2 regions of the Streptomyces sp. NPDC012935 genome follow, and region 1 is predicted to be linked to the other one. Evidence: predicted binding sites of a transcription regulator. Region 1 holds the regulator's gene; the other holds the start of a gene.
The links. The regulator HspR, encoded in region 1, represses chaperone genes until heat shock. The targets are predictions, from matches to a motif close to TTGAGNNNNNNNNNCTCAA.

Region 1 (12,252 bases):
ATGATGCCCTCGACCGGGGTCACCGGGACCAGCTTGCCCTCGTCCACCAGGTGCTGCAGCAGCTGGGTGTGGTGGATGACCTCGTAGTCGCCGCCGATCTGCGGGTACTCGTTGCCGATCGTGTTGAGGCAGTGCGGGCAGGTGGCGACGATCTTCTTGGCCGACTTGGGCTTGCGGGACTCCTCGGTCACCTTGCCGTCGTCGTCCATCTCCTCGCCGAACGCCATGTTCAGTGCCATGACGTTCTCCATGCCGAGCTCCTGGAACAGGGGCTCGTTGCCGAGGCGGCGGGCGGAGTCACCGGTGCACTTCTCGTCGCCGCCCATGATCGCGAACTTGACGCCCGCCATGTGCAGCAGCTCCGCGAAGGCCTTCGTGGTCTTCTTGGCGCGGTCCTCCAGGGCACCGGCGCAGCCGACCCAGTACAGGTACTCGACCTCGGTGAGATCCTCGATGTCCCTGCCGACGACCGGCACCTCGAAGTCGACTTCCTTCAGCCACTCCAGGCGCTGCTTCTTCGCCAGGCCCCAGGGGTTGCCCTTCTTCTCCAGGTTCTTGAGCATCGTGCCCGCCTCGGACGGGAACGCGCTCTCGATCATCACCTGGTAGCGGCGCATGTCGACGATGTGGTCGATGTGCTCGATGTCGACCGGGCACTGCTCGACGCAGGCGCCGCAGGTGGTGCAGGACCACAGGACGTCCGGGTCGATGACGCCGTTCTCCTCGGCGGTGCCGATCAGCGGACGCTCGGCCTCCGCGAGGGCGGCCGCGGGGACGTCCTTCAGCTGCTCCTCGGAGGCCTTCTCCTCGCCCTCCATCGTCTTGCCGCCACCGGCCAGCAGGTACGGCGCCTTGGCGTGCGCGTGGTCGCGCAGCGACATGATCAGCAGCTTGGGGGAGAGGGGCTTGCCCGTGTTCCAGGCGGGGCACTGCGACTGGCAGCGGCCGCACTCGGTGCAGGTGGAGAAGTCCAGCAGGCCCTTCCAGGAGAACTGCTCGACCTGGGAGACACCGAAGACGTCGTCCTCACCGGGGTCGGTGAAGTCGATCGGCTTGCCGCCGGAGGTCATCGGCAGCAGCGCGCCCAGGGAGGTCTCACCGGCGGCGTTGCGCTTGAACCAGATGTTCGGGAACGCGAGGAAGCGGTGCCAGGCCACACCCATGTCGGTCTTCAGGGCGACCGTGATCATCCAGATGAAGGAGGTCGCGATCTTCAGGCCGGCGAAGAAGTAGGTGAGGTTCTGGAGCGTGGAGATGTCCATGCCCTCGAACCACGACACCACCGGGTACGAGATGAAGAACGAGGCCTCGTAGCCGTCCACGTGGTGCTGGGCGCCCTCCAGCGCGTGCAGCGTGAAGATGCAGACGCCGACGATGAGGATGACGCTCTCGACGAAGTACGCCTGGCCGGTGTTGGACCCGGCGAAGCGGGACTTGCGGCCCGCCTTGCCCGGCCGGCTCAGCTGGCGGATCACGATCAGCGTGAGGATGCCGAGAACCGTCATGGTGCCGAGGAACTCGACGAAGACGTTGTACGGCGCCCAGTCGCCGATGACCGGCAGGATCCAGTCGGCCTTGAACAGCTGGCCGATGGCGTTGACGATCGTCAGCAGCAGCGAGAAGAAGCCCACCGCCACGAACCAGTGCGCGACACCCACGATGCCCCAGCGGTTCATCCGGGTGTGGCCGAGGAACTCCCTGGCCACGGTGACGGTGCGCTGCACCGGCTCGTCCGTGCGGGTGCCCGCGGGCACGTTCTGGCCGAGCCGCATGAAGTTGTAGATCTGAAGGATGGCGCGCGCGAACAGGGCCACGCCGACCACGATCAGAACCAGCGACACGATGATCGCGGCGAGTTGCATTTCGGGGCTCCTCGGGCCTGCGAGGGGTGGTTCGAGGGGGTCCTCGACATTACTAAGCGGTAACTTATGCAGTCCGTCTGAGACTACCCCCATCTTCAACCGCACTGTAGCCAGGCGCGGAGTGATGTGAGTCGCTGAGGGTTGCCTTAAGAACCGATCGTGTTATTCATCCCGAAATGGTATATACGGCACTAACCTATCCCCGTGCTTTACGGGATCGCCGCCGCCACCACAGCCCTGCTGCTCGCCGCCCTCCTCGCGGCGCTGCTCCGGCTGCCCGCCCTGCGCTTCGGCATCGTCGACCGCCGCCGCCAGCGACCGATGCCCCTGCTCGGCGGCGTCGCCGTCGCGCTCGTGACCTGCCTGGTGGCCGCCGCCGGGGAGTGGACGCGGTTCGCCCCGCTGGGCTCGGAGATTATGCGGCTGGTGGTCGCCGCGGGCGCCGTCGCCGCGCTCGGGCTGGTCGCCGACGTGCGGCGGGTGAAAGCGCGGTTCCTGATCGGCGGTACGGCGGTGGCGGCGGCCTGCGTGGTGCCGTACGGCGACACCGGGATCCTGCTGGGACTGGTGGCCGTCGGCTGGATCGTTCTCGTGGCCATCGGGTTCAAGGCGCTCGACCATGCGGACGCCCTGGCCGGCACCGTCGGGGTGCTCACCGCCTTCGGGGTCGGCATCTGCGCGGCGGCCGAGGTGATGGACGAGCTCGCGGTGCTGCTGAGCGTGCTGGCTGCCGCCCTGACCGGGTTCCTCATGCACAACTGGCATCCCGCTCGGATCGGGCTCGGGGCGTGCGGGTCGCTGTTCGTCGGGTTCGTGCTGGCGGCGTCCGCCGTCATCACCCGGGCCGGGCACGATCCCGTGTCGAGCGCGGCCGTGCTCTACTCGCTCACCTCTCTCGCCACCGCCGACGTACTGCTCGTGGCGCTGTCCCGCCGGCTGGCCGGACGGCCGCTGCTGCGGGGCGGGCCCGATCATCTCGCCCATCGTTTGCGCCGGGTCGGTCTCACGCCGCAGGGTGGGACCGTCCTGCTGGGAGTCGCGGGCCTGTCCGGGGTGCTCGTCGGCGTCCTCGTGCACATGGGATGGATGGCACGGTCCGGGGCGTTCTGGGTGGGAGTGGGTGCCCTCGTCACCGTGTTCGCGATGCTGCACATCAAGCCGTACGGGCCTCGGCGTCAACCCTATTTCCCCGTAGGGGGTGCTGTTCGCCCGCCCGCGCAGGCCACATCGTCGCAGGTCGGAGCCCAGTTGCGTGTAAGGAACGGATAAGAGTTGAGTGAGGTCGACTCAGCTCTGTTGACCGGTTGCGGGCCGTCGTGCACACTTGAGTCTGTTCCACTCAAGTCAGCTGGAGGAATCAACCATGGCACGTGCGGTCGGCATCGACCTGGGCACGACTAACTCCGTCGTCAGCGTTCTCGAAGGCGGCGAGCCCACCGTCATCACCAACGCCGAGGGTGCCAGGACCACGCCGTCCGTCGTCGCCTTCGCGAAGAACGGCGAGGTGCTCGTCGGCGAGGTGGCCAAGCGTCAGGCGGTCACGAACGTGGACCGGACCATCCGGTCCGTGAAGCGCCACATGGGCACCGACTGGAAGATGGAGCTCGACGGGAAGCCCTTCAACCCGCAGCAGATCTCCGCCTTCATCCTCCAGAAGCTCAAGCGCGACGCCGAGTCCTACCTGGGCGAGAAGGTGACCGACGCGGTCATCACCGTCCCGGCGTACTTCAACGACTCCGAGCGCCAGGCGACGAAGGAGGCCGGCGAGATCGCCGGTCTGAACGTCCTTCGCATCGTCAACGAGCCCACCGCGGCCGCGCTCGCCTACGGCCTCGACAAGGACGACCAGACGATCCTCGTCTTCGACCTCGGTGGCGGCACCTTCGACGTGTCCCTCCTGGAGATCGGCGACGGCGTCGTCGAGGTGAAGGCCACCAACGGTGACAACCACCTCGGTGGTGACGACTGGGACCAGCGCGTCGTCGACTACCTGGTGCAGCAGTTCAAGTCCGGTCACGGCGTGGACCTCGCCAAGGACAAGATGGCCCTGCAGCGTCTGCGTGAGGCTGCCGAGAAGGCCAAGATCGAGCTGTCCTCGTCCACCGAGACCTCGATCAACCTGCCCTACATCACCGCCTCCGCCGAGGGCCCGCTGCACCTGGACGAGAAGCTCACCCGGGCTCAGTTCCAGCAGCTGACCGCGGACCTCCTGGAGCGCTGCAAGACCCCGTTCTTCAACGTCATGAAGGACGCCGGCGTCTCCATCAACGAGATCGACCACGTCGTCCTCGTCGGTGGCTCCACCCGTATGCCCGCCGTCGCCGAGCAGGTGCGCGAGCTGACCGGCGGCAAGGACGCCAACAAGGGCGTCAACCCGGACGAGGTCGTCGCCATCGGCGCCGCCCTGCAGGCCGGTGTCCTCAAGGGTGAGGTCAAGGACGTCCTGCTCCTCGACGTGACCCCGCTGTCCCTCGGTATCGAGACCAAGGGCGGCATCATGACCAAGCTCATCGAGCGCAACACCACGATCCCGACCAAGCGGTCCGAGATCTTCACGACGGCCGAGGACAACCAGCCGTCCGTGCAGATCCAGGTCTACCAGGGCGAGCGCGAGATCGCGGCGTACAACAAGAAGCTCGGAATGTTCGAGCTGACCGGTCTGCCGCCGGCCCCGCGCGGTGTCCCGCAGATCGAGGTCGCCTTCGACATCGACGCCAACGGCATCATGCACGTGACCGCGAAGGACCTCGGCACGGGCAAGGAGCAGAAGATGACCGTCACCGGTGGCTCCTCGCTGCCGAAGGACGAGGTCAACCGGATGCGCGAAGAGGCCGAGAAGTACGCGGAGGAGGACCACGCCCGCCGCGAGGCCGCCGAGTCCCGCAACCAGGGCGAGCAGCTCGTCTACCAGACGGAGAAGTTCCTCAAGGACAACGAGGACAAGGTCCCCGGCGAGGTCAAGACCGAGGTCGAGGCCGCCGTGGAGGAGCTGAAGACCGCGCTCAAGGGCGAGGACACCGCCGAGATCCGCACCGCCACCGAGAAGGTCGCCGCGGTCTCGCAGAAGGTCGGTCAGGCCATGTACGCCGACGCCCAGGCCGCGCAGGGCGCCGCCGGTGGCCCGGAGGGCGCTGCCTCGGACGGCAAGGCCGCTGACGACGACGTCGTCGACGCCGAGATCGTGGACGACGAGCGCAAGGACGGTGCCGCGTAATGACGGAGGAGACCCCGGGCTTCGAGGAGAAGCCCGACGTCCCCTCCGGCGCGACCCCTGACGACGCCGAGTCGAAGGCCGCCCCTCAGGAGGGGGCGGCCCCGGCCGGGGACGGAGCAGCAGACCCGGGCCTGGTGGCCCAGCTGGACCAGGTGCGTACGGCGCTCGGTGAGCGCACCGCGGACCTCCAGCGGCTCCAGGCCGAGTACCAGAACTACCGCCGCCGCGTGGAGCGGGACCGGATCACGGTCAAGGAGATCGCCATCGCGAACCTCCTGACCGAGCTCCTGCCCGTCATCGACGACATCGGCCGCGCGCGTGAACACGGCGAACTCGTCGGCGGATTCAAGTCCGTCGCGGAGTCGCTGGAGACCGTCGCGGCGAAGATGGGACTGCAGGCGTTCGGCAAGGAGGGCGAGCCCTTCGACCCGACGATCCACGAGGCCCTGATGCACTCCTACGCGCCGGACGTCACCGAAACGACCTGCGTGGCGATCCTGCAGCCCGGGTACCGCATCGGCGAGCGCACCATCCGCCCCGCGCGGGTGGCCGTCGCCGAACCGCAGCCGGGCGCGCAGACCGTCAAGGCCGACGAGGCGACCGAGGCGGCCGACGACAAGGAGAGCGGTGGCCCGGACGAGGGCTGACGTTGAACTGACGAGGGACTACGGGAAGGGGGTACGTCGAGGATGAGCACCAAGGACTTCATCGAGAAGGACTACTACAAGGTCCTCGGCGTCCCCAAGGACGCCACCGAGGCCGAGATCAAGAAGGCGTACCGGAAGCTCGCCCGCGAGAACCACCCGGACGCCAACAAGGGCAACGCCAAGGCGGAGGACCGCTTCAAGGAGATCTCCGAGGCGAACGACGTCCTCGGCGACCCCAAGAAGCGCAAGGAGTACGACGAGGCCCGCGCCCTGTTCGGCAACGGCGGCTTCCGCCCGGGGCCGGGCGGCGCGGGCGGCGGCAACTTCAACTTCGACCTGGGCGACCTCTTCGGAGGCGGCGCCCAGGGCGGCGGCCAAGGAGGAGCCGGCGGCTTCGGCGGCGGACTCGGCGACGTCTTCGGGGGCCTGTTCAACCGCGGCGGCACGGGTACGACCCGTACCCAGCCCCGGCGCGGCCAGGACATCGACACCGAGGTCAACCTCAGCTTCACCGAGGCGATCGAGGGTGCGACGGTCCCGCTGCGGATGTCCTCGCAGTCACCGTGCAAGGCCTGCGCGGGCACCGGCGACAAGAACGGCACGCCGCGGGTGTGCCCGACCTGTGTCGGCACCGGCCAGGTGGCGCGGGGCTCGGGCGGTGGCTTCTCCCTCACCGACCCGTGCCCGGACTGCAAGGGGCGCGGCCTGATCGCCGAGCACCCCTGCATGGACTGCAAGGGCAGCGGCAGGGCGAAGTCGTCGCGCACCATGCAGGTCCGCATCCCGGCCGGGGTGTCGGACGGCCAGCGCATCCGGCTGCGCGGCAAGGGCGCACCCGGTGAGCGCGGCGGCCCGTCCGGCGACCTGTACGTCACCGTGCACGTCGAGGCGCACCCGGTGTTCGGCCGCAAGGAGGACAACCTCACCGTGACCGTCCCCGTGACCTTCACGGAGGCGGCCCTCGGCGGCGAGGTCAGGGTCCCCACCCTGGGCGGACCGCCGGTCACCCTGAAACTGCCGCCCGGCACACCCAACGGCCGCACCATGCGGGCGCGGGGCAAGGGCGCGGTCCGCAAGGACGGCACCCGCGGCGACCTTCTGGTCACCGTCGAGGTGAGTGTTCCGACGGACCTGACGGGGAAGGCTCGTGACGCACTCGAGGCGTATCGCGAGGCGACCGCGGGTGAGGATCCGCGGGCGGAGCTGTTCCAGGCCGCGAAGGGAGCATGAGTCAGATGGACGGTCGTCGACGCAACCCGTATGAACTGACCGAGGAGACCCCGGTCTACGTCATCTCGGTGGCGGCCCAGCTGTCCGGCCTGCACCCCCAGACCCTGCGCCAGTACGACCGCCTGGGCCTGGTGTCCCCGGACCGCACCGCGGGCCGGGGGCGCCGTTACTCGGCCCGTGACATCGAACTGCTGCGCACCGTCCAGCAGTTGTCGCAGGACGAGGGCATCAACCTCGCGGGCATCAAGCGCATCATCGAACTGGAGAACCAGGTCGCGGCGCTCCAGTCCCGGGTGGCCGAGCTCCAGGCCGCAGTCGAAGGGGCCGCGGCGGCGATGCAGCAGCGCGAGGCGGCGGTACACGCGTCGTACCGCCGCGATCTGGTGCCGTACCAGGAGGTGCAGCAGACCAGCGCGTTGGTGGTGTGGCGGCCGAAGAAGGCCAAGGACTAGGCGGCACAGCCGTACGCGAAAGGGGCCCGGAGACTTCTCCGGGCCCCTTTCCCATGCCGTCAGCGGCCGACGAAGTACTCCGGTGAAGTGCTCCGCGCGCTCTGGCGGCCGTAGGCGTTTGCGGCGTACACCTCGGCGATGCAGGGCCGGTCGCCGTGGCCGGCGTCAGGCGGTCGACGGCGCTCTGCGTGGAGGACAGGGAGTCGGAGTCCCGGGCGTCGACAGCGGCCACGTAGTAGTACGCCCTGCCGCGCGGGGCGGAGGTGGCGTCGTACGACGTGCCGGACGTGGACGTGGCGGACGTGGACGTGCCGGACGTGGCACCGAGGGGGCTCCAGGCCCCCGTGTCGGCCGTACGGCGGTGGGCCCGGTACCCGGTGACCCCGGCGTCGTCGGCCGCGGTCCAGGCCACCTTCGTGGCCGCGTCGGCGGGCGGGCCCGTGAGACCCGTAGGGGCGGTTACGGCCGACGCCGCGTCAGGGAATCAGGTCCCCGATCGCATCCACGACCAGCATCCACATCGGCTGAGCGCCCGTGCCGAATCCGGCCGCGAGGCCGTAGCCGAGGCTCGCGTCCATGGCCTCCGGGGCCGCGCCCTCGCGCCAGTCGGCCGAGACCTCGCCGTTGCCCTGGGAGGTGAACTCGCCGAGGCGTCGGCCGTCGCGCAGGAGGCGGCTGTCCGGCACGGAGTCGGGTAGCAGCCGCCAGATGTGGCCGGCGTGCCGGACGTCGACCGCGTACGAACGCCGGGTTAGCCGTCCCTTCGCCGGGCGCACCTCCGCCTCCTCGCCGTCCACGGTGAGCGTGAGCAGGTCGCCGGCCCGGGTGCCGACGGGGATGTGCTCCTCGGCCTCGGTTCCGGCGGACCGGCTCAGCACGATCCGCGGTACCACCGCGCCCTCGACGACGACTTCGCCGCGCTCGGTGTCCAGACGGACGGTCAGCGTGCCGAACCGGCTGTCCTCGACGAGGGTTTCGGTGATGACGGTCATGCGGGTGATCTTCGCAGTTTCGGCCGTGTCGGTCAGGTGGCGGGTGCGGTCACCGTCCAGGACGTGGTGCCGCGCCGCGTGCCCCGGGTGAGGGCCGGCGAGGTTCAGGCCACTGCGGCGGACGCGGCAGACGCGGCGGTCGTGCGCCTGGCTGAGTTCATTCGATCATCTGGTCGGTTGAGGGACGGCAGGTCGGAGTCGTCCTGAACCGGACTCATGGTGAATGAGGTTGGTTGTACGGATCTTGGCAGCGTGCTCGATCAAGGTTCGGTGGAGGGGGTGTAACGGGCGTTGCGATATGTTTCGCCATGTCTTTACATGATCAGCGGAGCGTGGTGTTGCGCACTCGTTAAGTGATTCCGCTTGACGCTGGGGGCGGTCGACGCGTTGGCTTTTCAGTCATCTGGGCGCAATGGCGCGCCCGTGTCCCGAAGCACCAGAAGTGAGCTCCTCTATGCGTCCCTTGCGCCCCCTGCGCCGCACCGCCACCGCCGTGGCCGCCGCGTCCACGATGACCCTCTCGCTGGCAGCGTGCGGGGCACTGGGCGTCACCGGGGACAGCAGTGAGGCGAGCCCGACCAAGGGCGACGACGTCACCGTGGGGCTGCTGCTCCCGGAGACGGCGAACACGCGCTACGACAAGTTCGACTACCCGATCATCAAGAACAAGGTCGCGGAGCTCACCGACAAGCAGGGCCAGGTCGACTACCGAAACGCGGACGCCGACGCGGAGAAGCAGGCCAGCCAGCTCCAGCAGATGATCGACGACCAGGTCGACGTGATCCTGCTGGACGCCGTGGACGCCCACGCGATAGCCGGCGGCGTGCAGAAGGCCAAGGACGCCGGCATCCCGGTCATCGCCTACGACCGCCTCGCCGAGGGGCCGATCGACGCGTACGTCTCCTTCGACAACGAACTCGTCGGTGAGGTGCAGGGCCGCTCCCTCATGGACGCCATGGGCCCGAACGTCGACTCGTCCGACAAGATCGTCATGATGAACGGGTCGCCCACCGACCCGAACGCAAAGCAGTTCAAGGCGGGCGCCCTCTCCGAGCTCAACGGCTCGGTGGACATCGCCAAGTCCTACGACACCAAGGACTGGAAGCCCGAGAACGCCCAGGCCAACATGACCGAGGCGATCAAGGCCATCGGCGCTAACAACATCAAGGGCGTGTACTCCGCCAACGACGGCATGGCCGGCGGCATCATCAAGGCGCTGCAGGCCCAGGGCGTGACCGACCTGCCGCCCGTCACCGGCCAGGACGCCGAACTGGACGCCATCCAGCGGATCCTGAGCGGCGAGCAGTACATGAGCGTCTACAAGTCGTACCCGCAGGAGGCGGAGAGCGCCGCGGAGATGGCCGTGGCCAAGGTCCAGGGCAAGGACATCCAGTTCGACTCCCTCACCCAGGATCAGGTCGACAGCCCTACCGCCAAGGGCATCCCGGCCCTGCTGGTGCCGGTGGTCGCCCTGACGAAGAAGAACATCGAGGAGACCGTCCTCGCTGACGGGATCTATGAGGTGTCGGAGATCTGCACGGGCGAGTACAAGGCCGCGTGCGCGGCGGCCGGGCTCACCAAGTAGGGCCCAGGTGCGGTTCAGCGGACAGGGTCCGTCGGTCTTCCGACGGGCCCTGTCCCGCTGTCCGGTGTGCTTTGCCGTGGCCGACGGCGAAGGGTCTGCTTTGCGAGTGCGGAGGCAGTACCGGATCAGGTCGCGGACTTGGGTGTGGAGGAGCTTGCGGTCGGCGATTCCGCTCCCGACGGCGTTCGCGAGTGTGACGTGGCCCGCCGTGGCCGCGCTGCGGATGTCCGGGCAGCCGATCGCCGAGCCGGGGCGGCAAGAGCTCGATGCCGTCCTCGAAGGCACACGGCGCGCTCCTGTCGGGCATCGCCCGGGCCGTCCGTCCGGCCGACGTGCTTTGCAGCGCACAGCGCAAAGGCCGGGATGACACCCCCAGCTTGTTGCAACCCGGCGGACGGAGGCCGGTCAAAACCGGTACGTACTGGTGGTTTACGGCGCCCGTCCCGGCGGGAGCCGTGTTGCGGAGCACGGCCGGTCCGCGCATAGTTGCGCTGCGGAAGCGCGAGCGAACCGTAGGCCCGAAGGGCCGAGCACGGTGGGCCTGTCGACCAGAGCCACGCCCGGCCCGGGTGTCCCGGCAGAGGTCGTCACCGCGCTCCGGAGGTGAGCGAGCCGGCGAAACGCAAGAACCGGGGGTGGATGGGGCGATGGCCGGGCACGGGACGGAGGAGCATCCCCACGGTGCCGACCGACTGTGCGACGCAGGGGATCGCGTGTACTCCCGGGCCGTACGGCGTGGCCGGGTGCCGCGCCGGGACGCGGACCCGGTGCCCTGCCTGCTGGAGCTGGCGCTGCTGCATCCCGACCCCGACGACATGGACTGGCTGGTCCCGACCTCCCCGCAGGAGGTCATGACGCGGCTGCTGCGCGGGGTGTACGACGAGGTCAGCGCGAGCCAGCGGCGGGTGGGCTCGGCGGTGGCGGCGTTCGAGTGGTACGCCGGGCTCGGCCCCCAGCCGCCGCAGGTGTCCGGTGTCGAGGGCACGGCCATCCGGGTCCTGGACGGTGACTCGCGCATCCAGGGCGCGCTGGACGAGGCGACGCAGGCGTGCACCAGCCAGGTGCTGACCGTGCAGCCCGGCGGCATCCGTCCCGAGCACGAGCTCACGGAGGGGCTGCACCGGGCGATGGAGCTGCGGGGGCGGGGCGTGCGGATGCGCGACCTCTACACGCACGTGGCGAGGCACGGCCAGGGTCTGCTGAACTACCTGGAACTGATGGGCGATTCGGTGGAGGCCCGCACGCTGGACGAGGTGATCGACCGGCTGATCCTCTTCGACCGTACGGTGGCCTTTGTCCCGGCGAACGCCGACCGCACGATGGCGCTGGAACTGCGGCATCCGGCGCTGGTGAACTACCTGGTCACGGTCTTCGAGCGGCTGTGGCGCCTTGCGATCCCGCTGACCGCGCCCCTGCCCGACACCGGCATCGAGGGCATCTCCCACCGAGAACAGTCCATCGCGGCGCTGCTCGCCGAGGGCCACCAGGACGCGGTGATCGCGGAGCGGCTGGGGATAAGCGTACGGACGTGCCGTGCGCACATCGCGCGCCTGTCGGAGACGCTGGGCGCGGCGAGCCGTACCCAACTCGGCGTCCGCATCGCCCAGGTGGGCCTGGACCGCCAGCGGGCGTCGTCGTCGGGGGCCGCGGTGATCAGCGCGGCCGGGGTTCCCCGGGTGCCCGGGCTACCCGGTCAGGAATCCCCGACCGGCCGGTGAGACAGCCGGGTTGAGCTCGAACCGGCCGAGCCCGAACCGGTCACGGCACTCGCGTCGCTCAGTTCTCGTTGTCGAGGATTCCGGACTGTGCGATGAGGAAGCCGAGTTGAGCCCGGCTCCCGCTGCCCAGGGCGGTGGCCAGCTTGGCGATGTGGGCCCGGCAGGTGCGCACGTTCATGCCCAGCCGGCGGGCGATCGCCTCGTCGACGTGGCCCTCCACGAGCAGCTTCGCGATGGAGTGCTGGATCTCCGTGATGCCGTCGGGCGCGGTCTCGTAGGGCGCGTGCTCGGTCAGCGGAACCGCGCGGCTCCACATGAACTCGAAGACCTTGATCAGGTAGCGGATGAGTCCGGGCTGGCGCAGCTCCAGGGCCACCTGCTGGTCGTCGCGGGTGGGGATGAAGGCGACCGACTCGTCGCAGATGATGAGGCGCTCGACCAGCTCGTCGATGGTGCGGTACTCCACCTTGCCGTCCGAGAGCTGGGCGACATAGGCCAGCTTGCCCGGGTTGTAGCGCACCGTGTGCTGATAGAGGGTCCTTATGCGCACCC
Region 2 (12,252 bases), on a different contig from region 1:
CGTACGGCGTACCGGAGGACGAGGCGGCGGCGTTCGTCTCGCTGGCCGAGGAGGCCAACCAGCCGGGCTGGTGGCAGCGGTTCCACGACGTGCTGCCGGACTGGTTCAGCCTGTACGTGAGCCTGGAGGGCGCCGCCCGCATCGTCCGCTCCTACGAGCCGCACTTCGTGCCCGGCCTGCTGCAGACCGAGGACTACGCGCGCGCCGTACTGGAGGCGGGGACGATCGGGCAGACGGGACCCGAGACCATCGAGCGACATGTGTCGCTGCGCATGGAACGGCAGCGGCTGCTGGAGCGTCCGGACCCGCCCCACATGTGGGTGATCATGGACGAGACGGTGCTGCTGCGTCCGGTGAGCATCCGCGGCGAGGTGATGCGTGACCAGCTGGACAAGCTCCTGGAGTTCGCCGAGCGCGACCGCGTCACGCTGCAGATCGCCGAGTTCGCCTCCGGCCCGCACCCGGGGACGTACGCGCCGTTCACCCTGTTCCGTTTCGCCGAGCCCGAGCTGCCCGACATGGTCTACACCGAGTACCTGACCGGCGCCCTGTATCTGGACTCCCGCAAGGAGGTCGCCGCGCATCTGGAGGTCCTGGACCACATGTCGACGGCCGCCGCGTCGGCCGAGCGCACGAGGAAGATCCTGCGGGAGCACCGCGAGAACTGTTGAGGCAGCCGGCCTCGAAGGCCGTCGATCCCCGAGGAGAACACACCGCATGACCGGTTCCGAGGCCGTGCCCGCCCGCGTCGACACCAGCCGGCCGCACCCGGCCCGCGTCTACGACTGGTGGCTCGGCGGCAAGGACAACTACCCGGTGGACGAGGAGCTGGCCCGGAAGATCCTCGCCGTGGACGACACGGTCCTGCGCGGGGCGCGCGCCAACCGCCGGTTCATGGTCCGTGCCGTGCGTACCGTCGCCGAGGCCGGGATACGCCAGTTCCTGGACATCGGCACGGGCATCCCCACCGAGCCCAATCTGCACCAGGTGGCGCAGGGCGTCGCCGCGGAGTCCAGGGTCGTGTACGCCGACAACGACCCGATCGTGCTGCGGCACGCTCAGGCACTGCTGCACGGCTCGGCAGAGGGCAGCACCGACTATGTGCACGCCGACGTCCGCGACGCCGACACGCTGCTGGGCCGGGCGGGTGAGTCCCTGGACTTCGGCCGGCCGGTCGCGCTGTCGCTGGTCGCGCTGACCCACTACCTGGGCGACGACCCCGACGGCGACGACGTGTACGGCCTGGTGGAGAAGTACGTCGCCGCGCTCGCCCCGGGGAGCTACCTGATCCTCTCCCAGGTCACCCCGGACCTCAGCCCGGCGGCCATCGAGAAGGCGGCGAACCACTTCCGGCACAGCGGCACCCCGTTCTTTCCCCGGTCGCTGCCCGAGTTCTCCCGCTTCTTCGAAGGCCTTGAGCTGCTCGGCCCCGGCGTCATCCCGGTCTACGGCTGGCGGCCGGAGGCGCCGGACGTGGCGGCCCAGGCGGAGGGCATCGTGCCGGTGTACGCGGGGGTGGCGCGCAAGCCCTAGCAGGACGGGTGCCCGGGTGCGGTTACCCGTACGGGTGCGGTGAAAGGGTGCGCTCCCGCGCCCCGCCCTAGGTTCGGGACCAGAGCCCCGGCCCCCGGGCAAGCAAGGGAGCGCCTGTGACCGACACGCGGATACCGCCCGTCCCGCCCGCCGAACCGGGCGCGGCGCTGCTCAAGGCGGGCAGGTGGTTCCGGCCGGGCACGCCCGCGTCCGATCTGCACAGCGTCGCGCTGACGGGCGGGCGCGAGGCGGACGCCTTCTACCGGGACCGGTGGAGCCACGACAAGGTCGTGAACTCCACGCACGGCGTGAACTGCACGGGCTCGTGCCGCTGGCAGGTGTACGTCAAGGACGGGATCATCACCTGGGAGACCCAGCAGACCGACTATCCGAGCGTCGGCCCCGACCGCCCCGAGTACGAGCCCCGCGGCTGTCCCCGGGGCGCCGCCTTCTCCTGGTACACCTACTCCCCCACCCGGGTCCGCCACCCGTACGTCAGGGGCGTCCTCCTGGAGATGTACCGGGAGGCGAAGCAACGTCTGCGCGATCCGGTCCTGGCCTGGGCCGACGTCCAGAACGACCCCGAACGCCGCCGCCGTTACCAGCAGGCGCGCGGCAAGGGCGGCCTGGTGCGGGCGAGTTGGGACGAGGCGATCGAGATCGTCGCAGCCGCGCACGTCCACACCATCAAGACGTACGGCCCGGACCGCATCGCAGGCTTCTCCCCCATCCCCGCGATGTCGATGGTGTCGCATGCGGCGGGCGCCCGCTTCCACTCCCTCATCGGCGCCCCGATGCTCTCCTTCTACGACTGGTACGCCGATCTGCCGATCGCCTCCCCGCAGGTCTTCGGCGACCAGACCGACGTACCGGAGTCGGGCGACTGGTGGGACGCCGCGTATCTGATCATGTGGGGCTCGAACGTCCCGGTGACCCGGACGCCCGACGCGCACTGGATGGCGGAGGCCCGCTACCGGGGCCAGAAGGTCGTGGTGGTCGCACCCGACTACGCCGACAACGCCAAGTTCGCCGACGAGTGGCTCCACCCGCACCCCGGCACGGACGGCGCGCTGGCCCTCGCCATGGGGCACGTCGTCCTCAAGGAGTTCTTCGTCGACCGCGAGACGCCGTTCTTCGCGGACTACGTCCGGCAGTTCACCGACCTGCCCTTCCTGGTCACGCTGGAGGAGCGGGGCGGCGCCTACGTCCCGGCGAAGTTCCTGCGCGCCTCGGACCTGGGCCAGGAGGGCGCGAGTGCCGAGTGGAAGACGGTGGTGCTGGACGCCGCCACCGGTCGCGCGGTCGCCCCGAACGGCTCCCTCGGCTTCCGCTGGTCCGAGTCGGGAATGGGCAAGTGGAATCTCGAACTCGGCGACATACGTCCGACGTTGAGCCTGTACGGCAGTGAGGTGGCCGTCGGTGTCGAGGTGCTGCTGCCACGTTTCGACACCGAGGGCGGGGTGCACGGGCAGGGGCGCGGGGACGTCGTGAGGCGTGGTGTCCCGGCGACGAAGCTCGGCGGCGCACGGGGACCGCTGGTGACGACGGTCTTCGATCTGCTGCTGGCGCAGTACGGGGTGGCGCGGGAGGGGCTGCCCGGCCGTTGGCCCGCGTCGTACGACGACCGTGACGCGCCCGGCACCCCCGCCTGGCAGGAGGCGCACACCTCCGTCCCGGCCGCCAAGTGCATACGCATCGCGAGGGAGTTCGCGCGCACCGCCGAGCGGTCGAAGGGCCGCTGCATGATCCTGATGGGCGCCGGGACCAACCACTGGTTCCACTCCGAGACGATCTACCGCGCCTTCCTCGCCCTGCTCCAGCTCACCGGCTGCCAGGGCCGCAACGGCGGCGGCTGGGCGCACTACGTGGGCCAGGAGAAGTGCCGTCCGGTGACCGGCTGGGCGACGCTCGCCTCGGCGTCGGACTGGTCGCGGCCGCCGCGCCAGATGATCGGCACGGCGTACTGGTTCCTCAACACCGACCAGTGGCGCTACGACCGGTTCACGGCCGACGTGCTCGCCTCGCCGCTCGGCACGGGCCGGTTGCGGGGGATGACGGGTGCGGACTGTCTCGCGCTGTCGGCACGGACGGGGTGGATGCCGTCGTATCCGACGTTCGACCGCAATCCGCTGGAGCTGGGCGAGGTGTTCGGTGATCCGGTGTCGCGGGTGGTGGCCGAACTGCGCGCGGGGACCCTGAGGTTCGCCTGCGAGGACCCGGACGCGCCGGAGAACTGGCCGCGGGTGCTCACGCTGTGGCGGGCCAACCTGCTGGGCTCGTCGGCGAAGGGCGCCGAGTACTTCACACGGCACCTGCTCGGCACGCACTCGTCCCTGCAGGCGGAGGAGGCCCCCGAGGACGTACGGCCGCGGGACGTGACCTGGCACGACGAGGCGCCCGAGGGCAAGCTCGATCTCCTGCTGTCGCTGGACTTCCGGCAGACGTCGTCCACGCTGCTGTCGGACGTGGTCCTGCCCGCCGCGACCTGGTACGAGAAGCACGACCTGTCCAGCACGGACATGCACCCCTTCGTGCACTCCTTCACCCCGGCCGTGGACCCGCCGTGGCAGGCCCGCACCGACTTCGACGCGTTCAAGGCGCTGGCGGAGCGGCTGAGTGAGCTGGCCGTCGGCCATCTGGGGGTGCGCAAGGACCTGGTGGCGACCCCGCTCCAGCACGACACCCCGGGTGAGATGGCCCAGCCGGGCGGGGTCGTCCTGGACTGGCGGCGCGGGGAGTGCGATCCGGTGCCGGGCAAGACCATGCCGAACCTCACCGTCGTGGAGCGCGACTACACGGCGATCGGCGCCAGGTTCGCCGCTCTCGGGCCGCTGGCGGAAGAGCTCGGCCTGCCCGCCAAGGGCATCACGCTGAAGCCGGACGAGGAGGTCGAGGACCTCCGGCACCTGAACGGCGTGACATCCGACGGCCGGCCCTTGCTGGATACGGCCGTGAAGGCGGCGAACACCATCCTCGCCCTGTCGGGCACCACGAACGGCCGCCTCGCCACCCAGGGCTTCCGCACGCTCGAGGCCCGCACCGGGCAGGAGATGGCGCACCTGGCGGCGGAGCACGAGGGCAAGCGGGTCACGTACGCGGACACCCAGGCCGCGCCCGTGCCGGTGATCACCTCACCGGAGTGGTCGGGCAGCGAGTCGGGCGGGCGGCGCTACACCGCCTTCACCCTCAACACCGAGCACCTCAAGCCGTGGCACACCCTCACCGGCCGCCAGCATTTCTTCCTCGACCACGACTGGATCCACGAGCTGGGCGAGGCGCTGCCCGTCTACCGGCCGCCGCTGGACATGCACAAGCTGTTCGGCGAACCGCGCCTGGGACCGGACGGGCAGCAGGAGGTGACGGTCCGCTATCTCACCCCGCACAACAAGTGGTCCATCCACTCCGAGTACCAGGACAACCTGTTCATGCTGGCGCTCTCCCGGGGCGGCCAGAACATCTGGATGTCCCCGCAGGACGCGGACGCGATCGGCGTCGTCGACAACGACTGGGTGGAGGCGGCCAACCGCAACGGCGTGGTCGTCGCCCGGGCCGTGGTCTCGCACCGGATGCCGCCCGGGACCGTCTACATGCACCACGCGCAGGAACGCACCATCGCCGTCCCGAAGACGGAGGCCACCGGCAGGCGGGGCGGTATCCACAACTCGCTCACCCGGCTGATCCTCAAGCCGTCCCATCTCGTCGGCGGGTACGCCCAGTTGTCCTGGGCGTTCAACTACCTGGGCCCGACGGGCAATCAGCGCGACGAGGTGACGGTGATCCGCCGCCGCAGCCAGGAGGTCGAGTACTGATGCGTCCGATGGCCCAGATCGCGATGGTGATGAACCTCGACAAGTGCATCGGCTGCCACACCTGCTCGGTCACCTGCAAACAGGCGTGGACCAACAGGCGCGGCATGGAGTACGTCTGGTTCAACAACGTCGAGACCCGCCCCGGCCAGGGCTACCCCCGCCGCTACGAGGACCAGGAGCGGTGGCGCGGCGGCTGGGAGCTGAACCGGCGCGGGGCCCTGAAGCTGAAGGCGGGCGGCCGCTTCCGCAAGCTCGCCGGGATCTTCTCCAACCCCGAACTGCCGGAGATCAAGGACTACTACGAGCCCTGGACGTACGACTACAGGAACCTCACCGACGCCCCGCTCGGCGACGACTACCCGGTCGCCCGGCCGATCTCGGAGCTCGACGGCAAACCGATGAAGATCGAATGGTCGTCGAACTGGGACGACAACCTCGCCGGCGCCCCCGCCTACGGCAACCTCGACCCGATGGTGGAGCGGGCGCGGACGCAGGCCTCGGACAAGGTGAGGTTCGAGTTCGAGCAGACCTTCATGTTCTATCTGCCGCGCATCTGCGAGCACTGCCTCAACCCGTCCTGTGTCGCGTCGTGTCCGTCGGGGGCGATGTACAAGCGGGCGGAGGACGGCATCGTCCTCGTCGACCAGGACCGGTGCCGGGGCTGGCGGATGTGCGTGACGGGATGCCCGTACAAGAAGGTGTACTTCAACCACGCCACCGGCAAGGCCGAGAAGTGCACGATGTGCTACCCGCGGATCGAGGTCGGTCTGCCGACGGTCTGCTCGGAGACGTGCGTGGGCCGGCTGCGCTATCTCGGGGTGGTGCTGTACGACGCCGACAGGGTGACCGCCGCGGCGTCGGTGCGCAGCGAACGGGATCTGTACGAGGCGCAGTTGGGTGTCTTCCTCGACCCCGAGGACGCCGGGGTGCGGCACGCCTGCGACGCGGCGGGGATTCCGTACGACTGGGTGGAGGCGGCGCGCCGCTCCCCCGTGCACGCGCTGATCAGCAGGTACCGGGTGGCATTGCCGCTGCACCCGGAGTACCGGACGATGCCGATGGTCTGGTACATCCCGCCTCTCTCCCCGGTCGTGGACGTGCTGACGGAGACCGGGCACGACGGTGAGGACGCGCAGAACCTGTTCGGCGCGATCGACAGCCTGCGCATTCCGCTGGAGTACCTGGCGGAGATGTTCACGGCCGGCGCCATCGGCCCGGTCCGGTCCTCGCTGGAGAAGCTCGCCGCGATGCGCTCCCACATGCGGGCGATCAACCTCGGTGAGGAGCCGGATCCCTCGGTGTCGGCCGCCGTCGGTATGGAGGCGCACGAGATCGAGGAGATGTACCGGCTGCTGGCGATCGCCAAGTCCGAGGACCGGTACGTGATTCCGACGGCCGCCGTCGCGGACGCCCGGCACCTGGAGGAGTCCGCACTGCCGCAGGGGTGCAGCCTCGACTACGACGGCGGGCCCGGCATGGGCGGGGACGGCCCGTTCGGCCAGGACTCGGGCCGCAAGCTGCTGCCGCTGGTGTCGGTGGAGAACTTCCACGCCCTGCGCAGACGGCAGACGGCGGACGACGCGGCCGACCTTCCCCCCACAGCCCCCATGGCCCAATCAGCCGACACAGCCGAGACCGAGGAGGCCTGATGCCGTCCTTCGAGGTGCTGTACCAGGCGGCCGCACTGTGCCTGACCTACCCCGACGACGACTTCCGTGCCCGCCTCCCGCTGCTGCGCGAGGCGGCCCCGCAGCTACGGGAGTTCACCGACCACGCGGCCCTCACGCCCCCGCAGGAGCTGGCCGCCCACTACGTCGAGGTCTTCGACTTCAAGAACCGCCACAGCCTGTACCTGAGCTGGTGGCGCGACGGCGACACCCGGCGGCGCGGCATGTCACTGCTGCGCTTCAAGGACGTCTACCGCGCCCACGGCCTGGAGTTCACCGGCGAGGAGCTGCCCGACTTCCTGCCCGCGGTACTGGAGTTCGCGGCCCGCACCGGCGAGACCGACCTCCTGCTGGAACACCGGGACTGCCTGGAGGAGCTGCGCGCCCGGCTCACCGACTTCGGCACCCCGTACGCGTCCGTCCTGGACGCCGTGTGCGCCACCCTGCCGTCCGCGCAACCGGGGGCACGCCCATGACCACACTCCTGTGGGGCGTCCTGCCCTACGTCGTCTTCGCCCTGCTCGTCGCCGGCCTGATCTGGCGCCACCGCTACGACCGCTTCGGCTGGACCACGCGCTCGTCCCAGGTCTACGAGTCGAGGCTCCTGAACATCGCCTCGCCCGCCTTCCACTACGGCATCCTGTTCGTGCTGGTCGGCCATCTGGTGGGCCTGTTCGTCCCGGAGTCCTGGACGGACGCGCTCAGCGTCAGCGAGCGGACGTACCACGTGTTCTCCCTCTACGGCGGCACGGCGGCGGGGGTGCTGACGCTCGCCGGGATCGTCCTGCTGGTCTACCGCCGCCGCACGAAGGCACCCGTGTTCCGGGCGACCACGGCCAACGACAAGCTCATGTACGTCGTGCTGGCGGCGGCGATCGTGATGGGCATGGTCGCCAAGCTGTTCCACTCCTCAGGAGACGGCTACGACTACCGCCAGTCCATCGCCCCGTGGGCCCGCAGCCTCTTCACCCTCCAACCGGACGTCGACCGGATGGCGGGCGTGCCGGTGCTGTACGAGGTGCACGCGGTGATCGGCATGGTGCTCATCGCGCTGGTGCCGTACACCCGGCTGGTCCACATGTTCAGCGCGCCGGTGCAGTACCTGTTCCGGCCGTACGTGGTGTACCGCAGCCGGGACCCCGAGCAGCTGGGGCCCCGGCCGGAGCGGCGGGGCTGGGAGAAGACAGGGCCCTGAGCGGTCCCCAGGGCCTGTCGTTCGGATCATGCCGGCGCCGCCGAACGACAGGCCCTAGGCGGCGCCGCCCTTCTGGTCCTTCTCGTCGTCCACGATCTCCGCGTCCACCACACCGTCGTCGTCCTGCGGTGCGCTCTGCTCGGTGCCCGCGCCGGTGGCGCTGTCACTCGGCGCCTGCTGGGACTGGGCGTACATCGCCTGGCCCATCTGCTGGCTGACCGAGGCGAGTTTCTCGATGCCGGTGCGCAGGACGTTCGTCTCGGCGTTCTGCTCCAACTGCTGCTTCAGCTCAGTGATCGCCGACTCGACCTCGGACCTGGTGTCCGCCGGGACCTTGTCCTCGTTGTCGCGGATGAACTTCTCGGTCTGGTAGACGAGTTGTTCGGCCTGGTTGCGGGTCTCGGCGTCGTCGCGGCGCTTGCGGTCCTCCTCGGCGTACTGCTCGGCCTCCCGCATCATGCGGTCGATGTCGTCCTTCGGGAGGGCCGAGCCGCCCGTCACCGTCATCTTCTGCTCACGGCCGGTCGCCAGGTCCTTCGCGGAGACGTGCATGATCCCGTTGGCGTCGATGTCGAAGGCGACCTCGATCTGCGGGACGCCGCGCGGGGCCGGCGGCAGGCCGGTGAGGTCGAAGACGCCGAGCTTCTTGTTGTACGCCGCGATCTCGCGTTCGCCCTGGTAGACCTGGATGCCGACCGAGGGCTGGTTGTCGGTGGCCGTGGTGAAGATCTCCGAACGCCGGGTGGGGATGGTCGTGTTGCGTTCGATGAGCTTGGTCATGATGCCGCCCTTGGTCTCGATGCCGAGGGACAGCGGGGTGACGTCGAGCAGCAGGACGTCCTTGACGTCGCCGCGGATGACACCCGCCTGGAGGGCGGCGCCGACGGCGACGACCTCGTCGGGGTTGACGCCCTTGTGCGGGTCCTTGCCGGTCAGTTCCTTCACGAGGTCGGTGACGGCGGGCATCCGGGTGGAGCCGCCGACGAGGATGACGTGGTCGACAGCCGAGAGCTTGATGCCGGCGTCCTTGACCGCCTGGTGGAAGGGGGTCTTGCAGCGGTCCAGGAGGTCCGCGGTGAGCTCCTGGAACTGGGCGCGGGTCAGCTTCTCGTCGAGGTGGAGGGGCCCTTCGGCGGAGGCCGTGATGTAGGGCAGGTTGATCGTCGTCTCGGTGGAGCTGGACAGTTCGATCTTGGCCTTCTCGGCTCCCTCACGCAGCCGCTGCAAGGCCATTTTGTCGTTGCCGAGGTCGATGCCGTACTGCCCCTTGAACTTCTTCACCAGGTACTCGACGATCCGCTGGTCCCAGTCGTCGCCGCCCAGGTGGGTGTCACCGTTGGTGGCCTTGACCTCGATGACGCCGTCGCCGATCTCCAGCAGCGAGACGTCGAAGGTGCCGCCACCGAGGTCGAAGACCAGCACGGTCTGCTCCTCGCCCCGGTCGAGGCCGTAGGCGAGGGCGGCGGCCGTGGGCTCGTTGATGATCCTGAGCACCTTCAGGCCGGCGATCTCCCCGGCCTCCTTCGTGGCCTGCCGCTGGGCGTCGTCGAAGTACGCGGGAACGGTGATCACCGCGTCGGTGACATCCTCGCCGAGATACGACTCGGCGTCCCGCTTCAGTTTCTGCAGCACCCGGGCCGACAGCTCCTGCGCCCGGTAGCGGGAGCCGTCGATGTCGCCCTGATCCGGGAAGCGCCAGTTCGCATCGCCCATGTACCGCTTCATGGAGCGGGCGGTGCGCTCGACGTTCGTCACCGCCTGCCGTTTGGCCACCTCACCGACGAGTACCTCGCCGTTCTTGGCGAAGGCCACGACCGACGGTGTGGTCCTGGCCCCCTCCGCATTGGCGACGACCGTGGGTTCGCCGCCCTCCAGGACGGCGACCACCGAGTTCGTGGTCCCGAGATCGATCCCGACCGCGCGTGCCATCGCTGTCCCCTTCCGCCAGGGCACCCCTTGAACTCCAGCACAAAACTTGAGCGGGTTCTTGTCAATGGGACGGGTGACCGCGGGGACGGCCACCAAACAGTGGCTGAGCGATCGCTCAGGGTTCGGGAGGCCGGCCCGAAGGGCCGCCCCCCGAGGGGCGCGGGGAACTGCGCGACCAGCCACCGCGGCGCCGCAGCCGCCGGACGAGCAAACCGTGGCACCCCCGCAGACGACCCGCTACGCCAACTTCGCCGACAACGTGATCGTCGTGCCGGTCAGCGCCTGACTGACCGGACAGTTCTTCTTCGCATCCTCCGCCGCCGCAGCGAAGCCCTCGTCATCGAGGCCGGGCACGGTTCCCTCCACGGTGAGGTGAATCCCGGTGATCCCCTCACCCGGCTGGAAGTTCACGTCCGCCGAGGTGACGAGCTTGGTGGGCGGGGTGCCGGCACCCGCGAGGGCGTGCGACAGCGCCATGGAGAAGCAGCTGGAGTGCGCGGCGGCGATCAGCTCCTCGGGGCTGGTCTTGCCGTTCGCGTCCTGGGAGCGCGAGGCCCACGTGACCGGCTGGGCGGCGATGGCACCAGAAGAGTCGAAGTTGACGACACCGTTGCCCTCGAGCAGGTTGCCTTCCCAGACGGTGTGTGCGGAGCGCGTGGTAGCCACGGTTCTTCCTTTCGCGTGGGGGCCCGTTTCCTGGGTCCGTGCCCCCATCCGATCACACTCCGGCTCAACTCACCCGGAAGACCGGCCCACGCGGGGTGAACGGCAGGCGACGGCCCTGCGGGAGCAGGTACGCGTGCTCGCGCCGCACCCGCAGCACGTCGCACCAGCCGTCCGTGATGACCAGGACGGGCGCGCCGGGCGGGAAGTCGTCGGCGCGCTGGAGGAGGTCGATCCCGGGCTGCAGGACCGTACCGCCACGGCCGTGCACCCGTACCCGCCCCGCGATCTCCGTCACCGGCACATAGCCGGCGTCGTAGGGTCCCGCGTCGCAGAAAACCACCCGCGCGGCCGGTACGTCCCGGGCGGCGGCGTAGGAGGCGATGGCGCCGAGCGCCTTGCCGAGCAGCACGCTGCCCATCGAGGCGGAGGTGTCCAGGACGACGCCGAAGGTGCAGCGGGCGATCTCCTCGGGCGGGAAGTAGCGCCCCGCGCGCGGGATGTCGGGCGTCGACGACTGGCGGCGCGAGGGGCGGGCGTATGTCCGCACCGGCTCGGGACGTGGCACGAACTCGTCGAACCAGCGGGCCAGTCGGGCGTCCCAGGGCAGCGGCGGATGGCTGAGCGCGCGGATCTCCTGGACCAGGCCGCCGGGCAGGAAGCCGCGTTCGTGCTGCTGGTGCAGGTCGAGGCCGTGGGAGAGGCCGCGGCGGTAGAACTCGTCGAGGTCGCAGTAGTCGCCGGGGGCGCCGAGCGGGGCGCCCAGCACATCGCCGACGCCCTTGCCGCGCAGGGTGGCCAGGCGGCGCATCCGGCGCAGGTCGCCGACGATGCGGTCGTACACCTCCTCGGCGGACAGGCCGCCGAACTGCGCGTCGTACAGCAGTCCTTGGGGCATCTCGCCGACCTGCATCTCGCGCAGCCAGCCGTTGATGACGTAGTCGCAGGCGACGTTGAACAGGTACGGGTCGCGGGTGCCGCAGCGGTCGCCGTGGCGCAGGGCGGCGTGCAGCATCTCGTGGGCGAGGATGAACCGCCACTCCTCGTCCTCGAACGTCCGCAGCGGGTTGATGTAGATCTCGCCGGCCTCGGCGTTGACGGCGGCGACGGCGATGCCGTGCGCGCGGGCGAGTTCGGCGTCGGCGACCAGCTTGATGCCGGCCGCGATGCCGCCGAGCAGCGGGTAGGAGGTGATGAACCACTCCAGTGCCCACTGCCACGGCCGCTTCTTGACCGGCTCGCCGAGCATGGACTCGCGGCGGCCGCCCGCCAGGTCCATCGCGGTGGAGACGGTGCGGGTCAGCGCGGTGGCGAAGGCGAGCTGGTGGTCCGGGGGCGACCCGAACCAGCCCATCCACTCCACGAGCAGCTGGTCGGCCTCGGAGCCCGCGGTGCCGCAGCGCTCGTACGCGACCGGGACGCCGTCGCGCCGCCAGCGCGCGGCGAGCTGTTCCTC

Region 2: a site for HspR is predicted at 10,180-10,198, ahead of dnaK (molecular chaperone DnaK). Genes of this name have one in related genera too.

Annotation. Positions count from the first base shown of each region.
Region 1 covers NZ_JBIBBC010000002.1:510,453-522,704, forward strand. Annotated here, with positions in the region: gene ACFY5C_RS07700 ((Fe-S)-binding protein) at 1-1,862, opposite strand, end outside; gene ACFY5C_RS07705 (MraY family glycosyltransferase) at 2,067-3,131, shown strand; gene dnaK (molecular chaperone DnaK) at 3,226-5,076, shown strand; gene grpE (nucleotide exchange factor GrpE) at 5,076-5,723, shown strand; gene dnaJ (molecular chaperone DnaJ) at 5,766-6,953, shown strand; gene ACFY5C_RS07725 (heat shock protein transcriptional repressor HspR) at 6,959-7,405, shown strand; gene ACFY5C_RS07730 (hypothetical protein) at 7,882-8,397, opposite strand; gene ACFY5C_RS07735 (sugar ABC transporter substrate-binding protein) at 8,852-9,982, shown strand; partial or broken gene ACFY5C_RS07740 (hypothetical protein) at 10,145-10,330, opposite strand; gene ACFY5C_RS07745 (LuxR C-terminal-related transcriptional regulator) at 10,630-11,700, shown strand; gene ACFY5C_RS07750 (helix-turn-helix transcriptional regulator) at 11,759-12,252, opposite strand, start outside.
Region 2 covers NZ_JBIBBC010000001.1:874,095-886,346, forward strand. Annotated here, with positions in the region: gene ACFY5C_RS03775 (helix-turn-helix domain-containing protein) at 1-671, shown strand, start outside; gene ACFY5C_RS03780 (SAM-dependent methyltransferase) at 718-1,533, shown strand; gene ACFY5C_RS03785 (nitrate reductase subunit alpha) at 1,650-5,342, shown strand; gene narH (nitrate reductase subunit beta) at 5,342-6,991, shown strand; gene narJ (nitrate reductase molybdenum cofactor assembly chaperone) at 6,991-7,485, shown strand; gene narI (respiratory nitrate reductase subunit gamma) at 7,482-8,204, shown strand; gene dnaK (molecular chaperone DnaK) at 8,259-10,133, opposite strand; gene ACFY5C_RS03810 (OsmC family protein) at 10,371-10,799, opposite strand; gene ACFY5C_RS03815 (hypothetical protein) at 10,864-12,252, opposite strand, start outside.